3 regions of the Neobacillus canaveralius genome follow, and region 2 is predicted to be linked to each of the others. Evidence: riboswitches for the same ligand, from Rfam matches in the RefSeq annotation. Region 2 holds a riboswitch; each other region holds the start of a gene.
The links. Region 2 has a riboswitch for thiamine pyrophosphate ahead of thiW (energy coupling factor transporter S component ThiW). Riboswitches for the same ligand answer to the same signal wherever they lie in the genome.
Positions count from the first base shown of each region.

Region 1 (5,487 bases), 2.6 Mb from region 2:
GCAGCAGCTGGATCATTAAGACAGCTGGATCCAAAAATTGCTGCAACAAGGAATCTTGATGTTTTTCTATATGGAATCGGCGGCGGTGATGTAAACGCAGCATCCCATAGTGAAGGTTTAGATTACTTAGATCATCTTGGTTTTAAAACAAATAAAGAGCGTCGAAAGTGCCCAACGATAAACGAGGTAATTGAGTATGTTAGCAGCTGGGTTGAAAAGCGCCCGCATTTACCATATGAAATAGATGGCATTGTGATTAAAGTGGATTCCTATGAGCACCAGAGTAAACTTGGAACAACGGCGAAAAGCCCACGCTGGGCGATTGCCTTTAAATTTCCTGCTGAAGAAGTCGTGACAACTCTTTTAGATATTGAATTAAGTGTGGGAAGAACAGGTGTGGTCACTCCAACAGCGATTCTAAAGCCTGTTAAGGTAGCTGGTACAACCGTTGGGCGTGCCTCCTTACATAATGAAGACTTAATTCGCGAAAAAGATATTAAGATTGGCGACCAGGTGGTTGTTAAAAAAGCAGGAGATATTATTCCTGAAGTAGTCAACGTGCTTGCTGAACAACGAACTGGAGATGAACGTGACTTCCAAATGCCAACACATTGTCCAGAATGTGAAAGCGAGTTAGTCCGATTTGAAGGTGAAGTTGCGTTACGGTGTATTAATCCGAAATGCCCGGCACAAATCCGTGAAGGATTGATTCACTTTGTATCACGTGACGCGATGAATATTGATGGACTTGGTGAAAAAGTAATCAGCCAGCTTTTTGCGGAAAAATTAATCTCAGATGTTGCAGATATTTATAAACTAACCTTTGATCAGTTAATAGCCTTAGAAAGAATGGGTGAAAAATCAGTTACAAATCTGTTAAAAGCGATTGAAGCATCAAAAGCAAATTCATTAGAAAAGCTATTATTTGGTCTCGGTATACGCCATGTTGGTGCAAAAGCTGCAAAAACACTTGCGCAAAGCTTTAATACGATGGACAAACTAGCTTTTGCAACAAAGGAAGACTTGATTGCGATCAATGAAATTGGCGATAAAATGGCAGATTCTATTGTGGCATTTTTTGACCAGGAAGAGGCAGTGGAACTGTTAAAGGAACTTGCTTCCGCAGGAGTTAATATGGAATATAAAGGGGCAAAACCAGTTTCTGTAGAAGAATCTAACAGTATCTTTGCAGGGAAGACAGTTGTTCTGACTGGGAAACTGGAACAGCTCTCTAGAAATGAGGCCAAGGAGAAGATTGAAGCCCTTGGAGGGAACGTATCTGGAAGTGTCAGCAAAAAAACGCATCTTGTTATTGCTGGTGAAGATGCTGGTTCGAAGCTTACTAAGGCCGAGGAGCTGGGAATTGAAGTGTGGGACGAGGAGAAGCTTTTAGTAGAATTAAATAAATAAGAGGTGTAATCAAAGTGAAAAAACTTTCATTGCTCGCTCTTTCCCTTTTCTTACTGCTTAGTGGATGTGCACCGAACTTTCAAAAGCAGGAGAATGTTGTCAAGACAAAAGAAGAGGCGGATGAGAAAGCAATTATTCCGAAATATAATATTTCCGACAACTATTATCGGACTATTTTACCGTTTGAACCTGGGGAAGCACGCGGATTGATAGTTGGAAATATTAATACTAGATATGACATTAATGAATTTGAAACAGGATTGATGAGGATTGCTCAGCATCAATTCGACCCCAAAACCTACTTGTTCCGTGAAGGACAGGAGTTAAAACGTAATAACGTTAGATTGTGGTTGAACCGAAAATTCACACCCGCACAATTAAGTGCAGAGGGTTTAAAAGAAGAAGAAAACATTGGTTTAAACCCGCTTATGGAGGACGCTGCAGATTTTCAGCAAGGGAATAATAATAGTCCTATTTATTTAGCCCACATCTTAGAGCATGATTATCTCATTAAAGGAGATAACGATACGGTCAAATTGGGTGGTGTCGTGATTGGCCTAGCACTAAATTCTGTCCATTATTTTCGTACTGCAGTAGGTGAACCCTACTTTGAGCGGAAGATTGAGTTTGCTGAAATGGAACGGGAAGGGAAAAAGATTGCCGAAGAGGTCCTTAAACGTCTGCGGACCATGAAGAATTTAAAGGATGTTCCGATTACCATTGCATTATTTGAACAGCAAAGCAAATCATCTGTGGTGCCTGGAACCTTTTTCACCTATACCAATGTCGATAAAGGAAGCTCCACAATTAATTCATGGGAGCCAGTGGCTGAAAAGTATTTCCTATTTCCATCGACTGAGGCACAAGAGGCACACCGTGATGATGTAACTGCATTTTTAAATTTTAAGCAGGATGTGGAAGAGTATTTTCCAAACTTTAATGGTGTAATTGGCCGAGCCTTCTATATTGGTGATCAATTTACTGATTTGGATATCACTATTCCGATTCAGTTCTATGGAAAATCCGAGGCAATTGGGTTTACTCAATATGTAACAGGGCTTGTTCTTGAGCATTTTCCAAATTATATATCGGTTTCGGTAAGTGTTACATCCGTTGACGGACCAGAGGCATTAATCGTCCGTAAAGCAAATGAGGCCGAACCGTTTGTGCATATTTATTAACCTAGCGGAAATTATTTAAATTTAAAAAATCTTTATTAATAAAGGACAATACATATTTTATATGACTAATATGTATTGTCCTTTTGATTATTATTTGCACAGCACTTCAAGAAAGTTACTGATAAATGTTACCCCCAGATTGTTTAAACTCTGTAGCTTTTTCCTTCATACCCTTTTCGATAGCTTCATTCGCATCAAGCTTGTTTTCCTTCGCGTAATTACGAATATCTTGAGAGATTCTCATGCTACAAAACTTTGGTCCACACATTGAACAGAAATGTGCCGTTTTTGCACCTTCTGCAGGTAACGTCTCATCATGATATTCCAAAGCTCGTTCAGGATCTAATGATAAATTAAACTGATCTCTCCAACGGAATTCGAAACGAGCTTTTGATAAGGCATCATCCCTTTTGTATGCCCCTGGATGTCCTTTTGCTAAATCAGCAGCATGTGCAGCTATTTTATAAGTTATAACACCTTCACGTACATCATCCCGGTTTGGTAAACCTAAATGTTCTTTTGGCGTTACATAACAAAGCATAGCCGTACCATACCAACCAATCATGGCTGCACCAATCGCAGATGTAATATGATCATAGCCAGGAGCTATGTCAGTTGTAAGTGGACCTAGAGTATAGAAGGGAGCTTCCTTACAAACCTCAAGTTGTTTGTCCATGTTTTCTTTTATAAGGTGCATAGGTACGTGTCCTGGACCTTCAACCATTACCTGTACATCATGCTCCCAAGCAATTTTTGTTAATTCTCCAAGAGTATCTAATTCCGCAAATTGTGCTTCATCATTGGCATCAGCAATTGAACCAGGACGTAGACCATCTCCTAAGGAGAATGCAACATCATAAGTTTTCATAATCTCACAGATTTCTTCAAAGTGAGTATATAAAAAGTTTTCTTTATGGTGGTGAAGACACCATTGTGCCATAATAGATCCACCTCGAGATACAATACCTGTTAAACGCTTTGCTGTTAACGGAACATATCGCAAAAGAACACCAGCGTGAATGGTGAAATAATCCACGCCTTGCTCCGCTTGTTCAATTAAGGTATCACGATAAACCTCCCATGTTAGATCTTCGGCAATACCATTTACTTTTTCAAGTGCTTGGTAGATAGGAACGGTTCCTACAGGAACAGCTGAATTGCGAATTATCCATTCCCTTGTTGTATGAATGTTTTTACCTGTTGATAGGTCCATAATATTATCAGCACCCCACCGTGTGGCCCATGTCATTTTTTCGACCTCTTCTTCGATGGACGATGAAACAGCAGAATTCCCAATATTTGCATTGATTTTAACATGGAAATTCCTTCCTATAATCATAGGCTCTGCCTCTGGATGATTGATATTGGATGGAATAATTGCCCGCCCTCTTGCAACTTCTTCACGCACAAATTCAGGTTTCATATTTTCCCTTAATGCGATAAATTCCATCTCAGGTGTGATGATGCCCTTCCTTGCATAATGCAGCTGTGTGACATTTCTCCCTTTTTTTGCACGTAATGGTTTACGCTTTAAACCTGGGAAAACGTTATGATTAGCACGAGGATCTTTCTTATCCTTATACCCATTGTCTTCAGCCTTAATTTCTCTTCCTTCATATTCCTCCACATCCCCTCGTTCATGAATCCATGAGCTTCGAAGAGCGGGAAGGCCTTTTGTAATATCTACTGAATAATCAGCATCCGTATATGGCCCACTTGTATCATAGACCCGAATTGGCGGATTTTCTTCTTCACCAAAGTTGCCTGTTGTAGGACTAAGTTCAATTTCCCGCATTGGTACCTGGATATCGGGTCTTGAGCCTTCAATATAAACCTTTTTACTACCTGAAAAGCTAGACATAATGGAAATGCGTTTTTCGTTTAATGAAGTTGTTGACATAAAGTAAATCTCTCCCTGTTTTTAAAATTAAAGGTCGAGATCTAGAACAAAACGAGTGGATGAAAAGTAATGAAGTACATAAAAAAAGCCGAGTCCAAAAAGGATGGACCGGCTTTGTATGTAGAAGTTTATTCAATACATGATGACTTTTTCTAACTTCCCCACGCTAGTATGATCTAGATCAGGTCCAAAGGGTCAAGAAACTTTAACGTGTTTCTCTCTCAGCCCACCTCATTGGACTCCCCTAGTTATTTCTATTCAATTTGGTTTTAGTATACATGAGTCTTAAGTAAAATAAAAGGAATATTAAAAAAAATATAAAAAACGGTTGATTAAAAGACCGTATTTTAATTGGAGATAGTTTCCTCCTCTAATTATAGTAAGGTTAACGTAACGCCAGGTCTTTTTTGCCCAAATATGCTTTAATGGCTATCCGTTGATACGTGTAAAAGAAACATGTTAGAATGAACGAGGATATAATGTTTTTTAATACATAGGAGGTTTTGAGACATGGTACAACCATATAAGCATGAACCATTCACAGACTTTACAATTGAAGAAAACCGTCAAGCCTATCTCAACGGGATAAAAACAGTTGAAGGTTATTTAGGCACAGATTATCCACTAGTAATCGGCGGCGAAAAAATTACAACAGAAGATAAAATTGTTTCTTATAATCCCTCAAATAAAGACGAAATAATTGGAAGCGTTTCAAAAGCTAGCAGAGATCTTGCGGAACAAGCAATGCAGGCAGCCGTTGAAGCATTCAAAACGTGGAAAAAAGTGAAAGCCGAAGTCCGTGCAGATGTATTATTTAAAGCTGCGACGATTATTCGTCGCCGTAAGCATGAGTTCTCTGCTCTTTTAACAAAAGAAGCAGGTAAACCATGGAAAGAATCGGATGCAGATACTGCAGAAGCGATTGACTTCCTTGAATATTATGGCCGCCAAATGCTGGCAATGAAAGATGGCGTTCCCGTTAATAGCCGTCCAAAC
Region 1 covers NZ_JBDFLL010000001.1:5,781,817-5,787,303, reverse strand. Annotated here, with positions in the region: gene ligA (NAD-dependent DNA ligase LigA) at 1-1,410, shown strand, start outside; gene ABC255_RS28120 (CamS family sex pheromone protein) at 1,425-2,591, shown strand; gene thiC (phosphomethylpyrimidine synthase ThiC) at 2,707-4,491, opposite strand; TPP riboswitch at 4,633-4,747, opposite strand; gene pruA (L-glutamate gamma-semialdehyde dehydrogenase) at 5,002-5,487, shown strand, end outside.
Region 1: another riboswitch for thiamine pyrophosphate. It lies ahead of thiC (phosphomethylpyrimidine synthase ThiC); the one in region 2 lies ahead of thiW (energy coupling factor transporter S component ThiW).

Region 2 (5,487 bases):
TGATCTTAGCTGGAAAAACAGCTAATGAGCTAGGGATCCCGGTGATCTTTGACCCAGTTGGAGCCGGTGCTACGCTGTTCCGCACGGAAATGGCACAAAAAATAATCGAAGAAGTAAAAGTATCTGTTATTCGCGGAAATGCTGCTGAAGTCGCCAATGTTCTGGGGGAAAAGTGGGAGATTAAGGGAGTGGATGGTGGTGGACATCAAGGAAGTAATGTCACATTGGCCGTAACCGCGGCACAAAAGTTGAATACCACAATTGTGATTACTGGAAAAGACGATGTGCTGACAGATGGGAAGACGACGTACTTGGTTTCGAATGGTCATCCTCTGTTAACAAAAGTAACAGGAACTGGCTGTCTCCTAACCTCTGTAATTGGAGCCTTCGCAGGAGTGGAAAAGGACCTACTGCTTGCTGGATTATCGGCGTTAACCTTTTATGGTATTGCAGCAGAAAAAGCATTCGAAAAGGTCGGTGAAATGGGACCTGGCAGTTTTCAAATTGATTTTTTAAATCAACTATCACTCGTTTCTTCTGAGGATATACATCAATTCGCGTTATACAAACAACTATAGGGAGTGGGCATAATGAAAAAAGCATTAACGATTGCTGGTTCTGATAGCGGCGGTGGTGCAGGTATTCAGGCGGATTTAAAGACTTTTCAAGAGTTAGATGTTTTCGGAATGTCAGCACTGACAGCAGTTACGGCACAAAATACTTTGGGGGTTCAAGCCGTATATCCGATGTCAGCAGAAGCAGTTAGCACACAAATCGAATCGATTGGTGAAGATATGGGTACAGACGCTGTTAAGACAGGAATGCTGTTTAATGCAGAAATCATCAAAGCCGTTTCTGAAAAAATAGAATTCTACAACTTGAAAAATGTCGTGGTTGATCCCGTGATGATTGCAAAGGGCGGGGCGTCACTGTTGCAATTAGAGGCTATTTCGGCATTGAAAAAGTATTTGTTACCGCAGGCGATGGTGATTACACCGAATATTCCTGAGGCGGAAGTTTTAACAGGAATGTCGATTCGAACAGATGAGGATAAAGAGGAAGCGGCTAAACGTCTTTTTGACTTAGGAGTTAAACATGTGGTCGTAAAAGGCGGGCATGATGAATACCGTGATGTGTCGGTAGATCTTTTATATGATGGGAACGAATTTAAAACCTTTACAAGTAAAAGAGTGCTGACAAAGAATACTCACGGAACAGGATGTACATTTTCAGCGGCTGTAACGGCAGAATTAGCCAAAGGTTTAAGTGTTTATGAAGCTGTATCAAAAGCGAAGCATTTTATCCAGGCTGCGATCGAAGATCAACTGCTGATTGGTCAAGGTCATGGACCAACCAATCATTGGGCATATCGAAAAAGAATTGTAGCAATAGGAAGGTGACCAGCATGAATATTCACAATAGTGATTCATTACGAAATACATTGAAAGTTTACTTTATTATGGGCAGTCCCAACTGCAAGGACAATCCAGCACAGGTTTTGCAGGAAGCGATTAAAGGGGGAATAACTCTTTTTCAATTCCGTGAAAAAGGTATCGGGGCTTTAACAGGGGATGCAAAGGTTGAACTGGCCAAGGAACTTCAGCAAATTTGCAGGGAGCAGCAAATATCCTTTATTATCAATGACGATATTAATTTGGCTATTGCACTCAACTCGGACGGAGTTCATATCGGGCAGGAAGATGATCCGGTAGGGGAAGTCAGAAAGAAGGTTGGCCATGATAAAATCATTGGAGTTTCAGTACATAGTTACGAAGAGGCAATGACTGCATTAGAGGGAGGAGCCGATTATTTTGGAATCGGACCCGTTTTTCCGACAAAAACAAAAGAAGACGCCAAACCTTCAAACGGGACCAAGTTAATTGAGGAATTGCGAGACAGAGAAGTATATATTCCGATTGTGGGAATTGGCGGAATAACTGCGGAAAACGCAGGATCTGTTATCCAAGCTGGAGCGGATGGAGTATCAGTCATTACCGCGATTAGCCATGCAGAATCTGTTACAAAAGCAGCTGAACATTTAAGAAAAAGTGTCTTAAATCAAAGGTCTTGATCTATCAAGATTCATGGATTTATGTTGGTAAAGTTGAAAAAACTTTATTCGTGCCCTAAAGCAAATATATGTGGTTTGCGGTAACGATAAGCAATACTCGAAACCGTATCGTGTAAGAATTAAGTAATTTAACATCGGAACAATTTCTATTAAAATTTCATACTAGCACTGGGGGAGCCGAAACTGGCTGAGATTAGACTTGTAAAGGTCTTAAACCCCTGAACCTGATCTGGGTAGTACCAGCGTAGGGAAGTGAATGATACATCCATTAACTGTGAACCATAATGGTAGTATTTAAAACGGTAATCCCCCAGTGCTCATTAAAAACTTGGAGGGCTTTTTTTTATGAGAAAAACACACAAACTCACATTAACAGCGATGATGATTGCGATTGGCACACTCTCGAGTAATTTATTGTTTATTCCGGTTGGGTTCACTAAAGTGTTTCCGATTCAGCATTTCTTGAATGTTTTGTCTGCCGTCCTACTTGGACCTGTTTATGCTGTTGCGCAGGCACTTTGTGTCTCAATCCTGCGCAATATCATGGGAACTGGATCAGTCTTTGCATTTCCAGGCAGTATGGTGGGTGCCTTGTTGGCCGGGCTTCTTTTTATGAAAACAAGAAAGATTTATATGGCCTTTTTCGGTGAGGTTATTGGAACGGGCATTCTTGGCGCGATTCTCTGCTACCCAATCGCCACTCTATTAATGGGGCAGGAAGCAGCAGTGTTTGGCTTTATTCCGTTATTTATATTCAGCTCGATTGCGGGTGCACTGATTGGGGCCATTATCCTATCAGTCTTTTTAAAAAAGAAGGTTGCTGTATTTACTCCAAACGGAACAACATTGAAATAGAAAGGAAGTATCACCATGGAACAGCAGCAAATCATAGACCAACTACTTACTATTCTGCAATCAGATTCACTTTCAGAAGGTGAATTTAATCAAAATGCCTTGCAATTATTTGCCTATCAGTTCACAAATAACCTTCCATATCGGAAGTACTGTCAGCAAAAAGGCAAAACCATCCGGACTGTGAAATCATGGAAGGATATTCCCGCGGTGCCAATTAACGCTTTTAAGGAAGTAGCATTAACCTGTACGCCTCCAGAACAAGCAGAAAGGTATTTTATGACAAGCGGTACCACACAAGGTGTCAAGGGGAAGCACTATCATCCGACCTTACAAGTATGGAATCTATCAATGAAAACCTATTTTAAACAGCGGTTTATGAAAGAAACGGAAAAAATCCGCATGGGCATTCTGTTCCCGACTGAGGAAGAAATGCCTAATTCCTCATTGGCTCGTTATTTAAACCTTGCTAAACAGGAGTTTGGTACAGAGGAGAGTCACTATCTATTAGGTGAAAATGGGATTGACATTAAAAGGTTGATTCAAGAATTGGAACATGCTGAACATTCAGGTGAGCCTTATGCATTGTTAGGGGCTTCATTTAGTTTTGTTCATCTGTTTACAGAACTAGAAAAAGCGGGTCGCCGCTTTCAATTGCCGCCTAGAAGTAAGATCTTAGATACTGGTGGATTTAAGAATCAGTCAAAAGAATGGGAACTGGATGATTTTTACCAGGAGTTATCGAGCGTACTAGGTGTTCCAAGAAAGGATTGTATCAACATGTATGGTATGACGGAGTTAAGTTCACAGCTCTATGATTCTGGTAATGAACAGGTTCCATCTGTTAAGTCCGGACCACATTGGCTAAAAACGAGAATTATACATCCGTTTACAGGTGAGGAAGTGGCTGAGGGGGAACGTGGGGTTATTGTCCATTGTGATCTCGCAAACTTCAATTCTGTCACGACTATTTTGACCGAAGACTTAGGCGTGAAAGTTGGTGAGGGGTTCCTTCTTTTAGGCAGGGTGCAAGGAACAGAGGCAAAGGGCTGTTCACTTGCGGTTGAGGAATTTATCCATGCTGCAACGGGACCAAGAGTATGAGAGAAAGAGTTGGATACCTTCCCAATGTCGAGGAAGAAATCATAGAAACCAAGATACTTAGCTTTGCCAGAAAAGGTGAGACACTTGAATTAGAGGCGCCACTTCTTACTATAAAGCAAATGCAACAGGTAACAGAAAAGGTTAAAAGAGCCAGTGCAGAAGTATTAAAAAACATGAGTATTACAGAGATTATTTCAATCATCGACACCGCCATTGAAGTGTTGCTCGACCGAAATTCTAATTACCGGAAAAAAGCCGAAAGGTTACTGCCAATTGTAACTGGGTACGATGAAGAAATGATTCGACTGGGACTTACATCTTTTTTAAAAAAGTTCCGCAAACATGAGCTGCAGCGCTTCGTGGTTGAGGACTTAGGAAATCCTCTGCTGCTCGATGATTTTCAGCCCCGTGTAAAAAAAGGTTATTCGAAAGCAGTGGGACCGGAATTGATTCTCCATGTATGGGCTGGAAATGTACCCGCGCTCCCCTTATGGAGTCTCATTTCAGGGTTATTGGTTAAGTCTGGCAACATTGGCAAAGTATCGAGTGCAGAGCCGCTGTTTGCAGGCTGGTTTGCACAGGTACTTGTCGAGGTGGCTCCGCAATTAAAAGACTGCCTAGCGGTTGTCTGGTGGAAGGGTGGAGATGAGGCACGAGAAAAGGAGATTTTTAGATATTCAGATGTAGTGGTCGGCTATGGAAGTAATCAGTCGCTAGAATCCATGAGTCATAGAATTCCAGCCACAACTCGCTTTCTGCCATTCGGTCATAAAGTCAGTTTCGGGTTGATTAGCAATTCGGCTCTGGACTCACGGAAAGCATTAACCAGTGCTCATCATGCGGCATTTGATATCATCCAATTTGACCAGCAGGGTTGTTATTCCCCACATATCTTTTATGTTCAAAAAGGTGGAAATGTATCACCATTTGAGTTCGCGCAGTATCTAGCGCAGGAACTGGAAAGTTTTCAAAAACGATTCCCTAGGCGCACTCTTTCATTAGATGAAATGACGGCAAGCATCCATTGGCGTAACAAAGAAGAAGTATCTTCTTTTACAAATACTACTAAACATGTATTTGGTCAAACTGACAATCATTGGACCGTTGTTTATGAAGAGGGTGCGGTGTTCTCCCCAACTTGTTCGAATCGTGCAGTCAAAGTCATTGCTTTTGAGGAGATAAGAGAAATCTTGCCAGATATTCAACCCTATCGAAATTACTTACAAAGTGTAGGTGTGGCAGCTGCTCCAAAGGAACTTTTTCGGTGGGCTGAATTGTTGGGGAATGTTGGTGTAACAAGAGTAACTGCTCTAGGCAAGATGACTTCGCCTGAATCAGGCTGGCATCATGATGGTCGATTTAATTTACTATACCTCATTCAAATGGTTGATATTGAGCATTCAGCGGAAGAGAATGCAGAGTATTTTGCAGCTTATATGTATTAGGAGGCAGAAATGGCA
Region 2 covers NZ_JBDFLL010000001.1:3,219,340-3,224,826, reverse strand. Annotated here, with positions in the region: gene thiM (hydroxyethylthiazole kinase) at 1-578, shown strand, start outside; gene thiD (bifunctional hydroxymethylpyrimidine kinase/phosphomethylpyrimidine kinase) at 591-1,400, shown strand; gene thiE (thiamine phosphate synthase) at 1,406-2,071, shown strand; TPP riboswitch at 2,232-2,339, shown strand; gene thiW (energy coupling factor transporter S component ThiW) at 2,417-2,926, shown strand; gene ABC255_RS16175 (LuxE/PaaK family acyltransferase) at 2,942-4,027, shown strand; gene ABC255_RS16170 (acyl-CoA reductase) at 4,024-5,472, shown strand; gene ABC255_RS16165 (ABC transporter ATP-binding protein) at 5,482-5,487, shown strand, end outside.

Region 3 (5,487 bases), 1.7 Mb from region 2:
TCAATAAGTTCGATGTGAGTTTTTCTTTCTGAATGTCATCCAATTTTTCAACTATTGGAATTAAATCAAATAAATCATTCTGCAGCTGCTGTATTTGCTGTGCAACTGCATTTACATGTTTTTCCACTTCTGAATCACGAATTGTTTTGTCCTTCTTCATATCTAGTTTTCTTTTAATCTCGTCAAGAGGATAGTGCAAACTCTTACATTCTTCAATAAATTTTAAATCCTGTAAGGATTCATCAGAGTATATTCGGTAATTAGATTTGGATCGTTCTGCACTTAGTAAACCAATTGATGTGTAATAATCAATTGTGCGTTTAGAGACCATTGCAATTTCTGCTAATTCACCGATACGATAAACAGCCCCATCAAATCACCTCGGTAATCTAAATTTTAAAATAATTATAGTAAATTACAACTGTACAGTCAAACGTTCTGGTTTGTATAATTGGTTGGTATAAACATTTTATGAAAAAAGTCTTGTCCTTATGAATCGGAAAATTATAAATTTTCAGAAAAGAAAATAGAAAATAACGTCTCCTATAAAGGAGACGCAGCAAGGGGTAATTTAATTGTAAATACGGTTAGGTCAGGAGTTGAAAGGCAGGTTAATTCACCTTTATGTTTTTCAATAATTTCTTTGCAAACGAATAGGCCAAGACCAGTACCTAGTTTTTTTGTTGTGAAAAAAGGCTCAAAAATGGTCTTTCTCAATTCAGCAGGAATCATTGGTCCATTATTAGAAATAGATAAAACAACATGTGAATTATTTTCTATATTACATTTTATCTCAATCGTTGGGTTCGGTATTCTGTGATGGTTTAACACGTCAATGGCATTGAAAATAATATTAATGAAGACTTGTCTCATTTCATCTGCATATCCATAAAGGGTGATCTCATCGACGATGTCCTTTTTAATTTTCACCTTACCGTCTAAAATACTTGGGTAGAGGAAATTTAAAACTTCATCAATTAATTTATTCTGATTAAATTGTTCCTTTTCCTTTCCAATTAATTCTTTTTTAGACAAAAGAAGAAATTGTGAGATTCGGAAATTAAGTTGATCCAACTCACTTGAGATAATATCGAGATATTTCATTTCTGGGTAGTCTGCCTTAAGAAGCTGAATAAAACCTTGTATCGAAGTCAGTGGGTTTCTAAATTCATGGATAAAACTTGAAGTCATTTGCCCTAGAAGGGTTAAACGGTCTTGATGAGTGGAATCAATAAACATTGTTTTTTCTTCAATAATTTTGTTTTTAGCTTCTGTATAATGAGTTACAGCGTAATATAGAAATTTATCAAAGCAGAAATTTATCTTGTTAATGGATTCTTGAAGATCTGCCCATACTAGACCTGACTTACTTAAGTAACTATATAAAACAGACCTGCCAAGATTAACATTGTAAACAAAGTCGCCAATATTGATATTAGCTAATGCTCTTTCTTCGGAAATTTCTAACGCATACTTTTGAATAGTTTCTAGGAGTTCTTCTTCAGTCATCGTATGCATATTTAATACTATATTAAAAATGGCTATTCCATTAAGACTTATTTTTTCTTTATAGGGATCTCCTTTAGAGATAACAATGGAATTTTCCCATTCATGAAGTAATTCCCCTTTATTCTTATTAAAAAAAGCTATTAAATCCATATGTAATTCAGATAACATCACAGTTTCCTCCTAAGACAATGCCGAACTGATTAAATTAAATTCGTGATAATAGCCGGAAATCCCTTTAAATAAATATAGGTAAATTTTATCAATTTTTATCCGTAATTTGATTGTTTATCTAATTATAACATGAATGGAAGTTTATCCTTGTAAAAGTCCTATAAAAATAGTATATTCGTGTATGAACATAATTAAATATTTCCACAGGGGGAGCTGCTTTTGGTGGCTGAGAGTGAACGTTCGAGTTCTGACCCTATGAACCTGTTAGTTAACACTAGCGTAGGGATGTGGTTTGCCGAATATTAATGTAAAGCAATGCAGACAATCCTTATATGTCCTGCATTGCTTTTTTGTTTATATGGCGCCATATTAAATTTTCAGTATAAACTTTCGAACGTTCTCCAAAATACAAACAAATTAGGGGGAACATGTATGGAGAAAAAGCGTAATAACACATTATTCTTGGTTGAAGTTGCTGTATTTTCGGCACTAGCTTATTTACTGGATTTGGTTTCAGGATTGTTGTCATTGAAAATATGGCCGCAAGGAGGGTCCATTTCTATTGCGATGGTTCCCATTTTCATAATGTCATTTCGCTGGGGAGTAAAAGGTGGAATCTTGTCTGGATTTTTACTAGGATTACTTCAGTTTATCCTTGGTTTTTCACAAATTTATACACTTCTACAAGGAATTATTGATTATGCTATTGCCTTCTCAGTAGTTGGTTTAGCAGGTGTTTTTGCTTCACAACTGAAAGATTCTCTTTCCCATAACAATAGGAAAAAATGGGTCACATTTGTGTTATTGGGAACATTTTTAGGGAGTGCATTAAGATATCTTGCACATGTAATATCAGGAATTGTGTTCTTTGGTGAATACGCACCTGAGGGTCAGCCAGCAGCAGTGTATTCTCTTTTATACAATGGTACGTATATGCTCCCAAGCTTTATCGTGTGTGCGATTATTGTTATCCTTGTCATCACTGCAGCACCAAAAAAAATGATATAAGTTAAAAAATAGAAAAGTCTGTGACTTTTCTATTTTTTTTTCGAACTTTTGTCACAAAATCAGCCATTTTTCAATGGTAAAATAATGATATAAATAAAGATAATCATTCTCAATTAACCTATGTAAGGGTGATGGTGATGTTCGGTTCGTTTAAAGTAGGAGATAAAGGAAAAATCATAGATATATCCAAAGTTGGTCGAATGGTGCAAAGACGGTTGTTGGACCTGGGAATAACAGAAGGTTCTGAGGTTTGTATTAAATGCGTCATGCCATTTGGGGGGCCAGTCATGATCGAATCATGTGGACAATGCGTCGGTCTTCGTCGTAAAGAAGCTCGCTTAATAGAAGTGGAGAGAGTTTAAATGGAAATCGCACTTATTGGAAACCCGAATACTGGAAAAACTTCATTGTTTAATAATCTTACTGGTTCCTATGAGTATGTTGGAAACTGGAGTGGTGTTACAGTTGAAAAGAAGGTTGGAGTTTTCAAGAATAATCTAGGAAGATTAATTGATTTGCCAGGGGTTTATTCACTCAATCCATTATCAAGGGACGAAGGGGTAGTTACTACCTTTTTCTTAGAGGAACCTGTAGACAGGCTGCTTAATATTTTGGATGCCTCTCAATTAGAACGTAATTTGCATTTAACATTACAATTGCTTGAATATGAAAAACCTGCACTAATCGGTTTAAATATGGTGGATGTCGCGGCCAATCGAGGTATACATATTGATACCGAAAAGTTATCACAGATTTTAGGCGTACCTGTTGTTCCTGTCGTGGCGAGAAGTGGTAAAGGCTGCGACCGGTTAATAGAGGTTATTTCAACCAGTTCAAGTCATTCTAAGGTAAAAAAACATGTTTATTATGGAAAAGCAGTCGAAGACGCTATCACTAAAATAAGTATTGAGATGATCGGTAAAACCGATCATTCACCTAGATGGCTTGCTCTTCAATTATTTGAGGGGAATGAATACGTGAAAAAGTTCCTTTCTGACATAATAGAACCTGCGAAACTTGAATCATACCTTTCTCAATTGGAGTCCTTGTTAATTCAAGAAAATGTTTATGTAAAATCGCTGGCAAACTTTATTTACTTGAAGAGAAAAGAGGTTATTGAAAAGATACTTGAAACCTCTGTTCGGAAGGTAAGTACAGTTGTACCAATGTCAGAGAAGATTGATGCCATCGTCACGAATCGCTATTTAGGAATGCCGATCTTCTTAATTTGTATGTATTTGATGTTTATGTTGACCTTTGATTGGCTGGGAACTCCATTGTCAGATATTCTGGATGGAATCTTAACAGGACCTGTAACAACAGGTGCAGAAAAATTCCTTGGAGCTATTCATGCCTCAGATTTCATACATGCATTAATTATTGAAGGATTAATTGCCGGTGTCGGCGGAGTCCTTGTTTTTGTTCCACAGATATTTATTCTTTTCTTTTTTATATCGTTATTAGAGGATTCTGGTTATATGGCGAGGGTAGCTCTTGTTATGGACAGAATTATGGAGTATGTGGGGCTGAATGGCAAGGCGTTTATTCCGATGATGATTGGATTTGGCTGTAATGTACCCGGTATCATGGCTGCTAGAACGATTGAAACACCCCGTGAGCGACTAATGACTATCCTATTAACTCCGTTAATGTCATGCTCTGCGCGATTACCAGTATACGCGTTATTTGTTGGAGCATTTTTTGTGGCACATAAAGCTCTCGTTGTATTAAGTCTGTATGTTCTGGGTATCGTTGTAGCTTTGATATTAGCAAAAATATTTACTAAAACACTATTAAAATCAGAAACATCACTATTTGTCATTGAACTCCCGCCTTATCGTCTTCCTCAAGTTCAATCGCTTTGGAGAAGTACATGGGATAAGGGAAAGGGCTTTGTTCGAAAAGCGGGAACGTTTATTTTTGCAGGTTCGGTTTTCATATGGCTGTTATCATACGCTGGTCCGAATGGATTAAAAGTGGATATGGATGATAGCTTTTTAGCCGCGGTAGGTAACTTATTTTCGCCGATTCTTGAACCAATTGGGTTCGGTACTTGGCAGGCAGCCGCTTCGTTAATAACAGGATTTTTAGCGAAAGAAGCAATTATTTCTACCATGAATATTATTTACTATGTCCCAAATGATGCAAGCTTACAAGGTTTATTGAGCAATTATTACACGCCGCTGGCGGCATATAGCTTTATGGTTTTTATACTATTATATATTCCTTGTTTAGCAACTACTGCTACTATTTATAAAGAAACTGGCTCAAAGAAGTGGACTGCTTTTTCAATCCTTTATGCATTGTTTATTGCATATGTTTTATGCTTGGTCATTTATCAGGGCGGAAAACTGTTTGGATTAGTATAAGAAGAGGATGTGTTTTGTATGATAGCTAATATCGTTATTGGAGCTGCGATATTTGGTTACGCCACTTGGGCATTGGTGAAGTTTATAAATAAATCAAAAAAGGGGAAATGTGCAGCATGTGACCTTGAAAAGTCCTGCTCTAGTCAAAGTCAATGTGGTATTCCGCCAAAATAAAACAGTAAAACTGCTATTCATTTATTGATAGCAGTTTTTTTCTTTTCAATATGAGAGAACTTGTGTAAAATTACACTAATAGGTGTATTGAAGGAAGGGTTTAAATTGAATAGGGATGAAATTATTATGCTAGTTTCAGATAAACTGCGATTAATTCGTACAGAAGCAGGATATACCCAGGATAAAATGGCTGAGATCATTGGTGTTTCAAAGAAAACCTTGGTTCAAATTGAAAAAGGAAGAGTGCTGGCAGGCT
Region 3 covers NZ_JBDFLL010000001.1:4,906,025-4,911,511, reverse strand. Annotated here, with positions in the region: gene ABC255_RS24080 (MerR family transcriptional regulator) at 1-355, opposite strand, end outside; gene ABC255_RS24075 (histidine kinase N-terminal domain-containing protein) at 544-1,677, opposite strand; TPP riboswitch at 1,877-1,983, shown strand; gene thiT (energy-coupled thiamine transporter ThiT) at 2,113-2,688, shown strand; gene ABC255_RS24065 (FeoA family protein) at 2,820-3,050, shown strand; gene feoB (ferrous iron transport protein B) at 3,051-5,057, shown strand; gene ABC255_RS24055 (FeoB-associated Cys-rich membrane protein) at 5,076-5,231, shown strand; gene ABC255_RS24050 (helix-turn-helix transcriptional regulator) at 5,337-5,487, shown strand, end outside.
Region 3: another riboswitch for thiamine pyrophosphate. It lies ahead of thiT (energy-coupled thiamine transporter ThiT); the one in region 2 lies ahead of thiW (energy coupling factor transporter S component ThiW).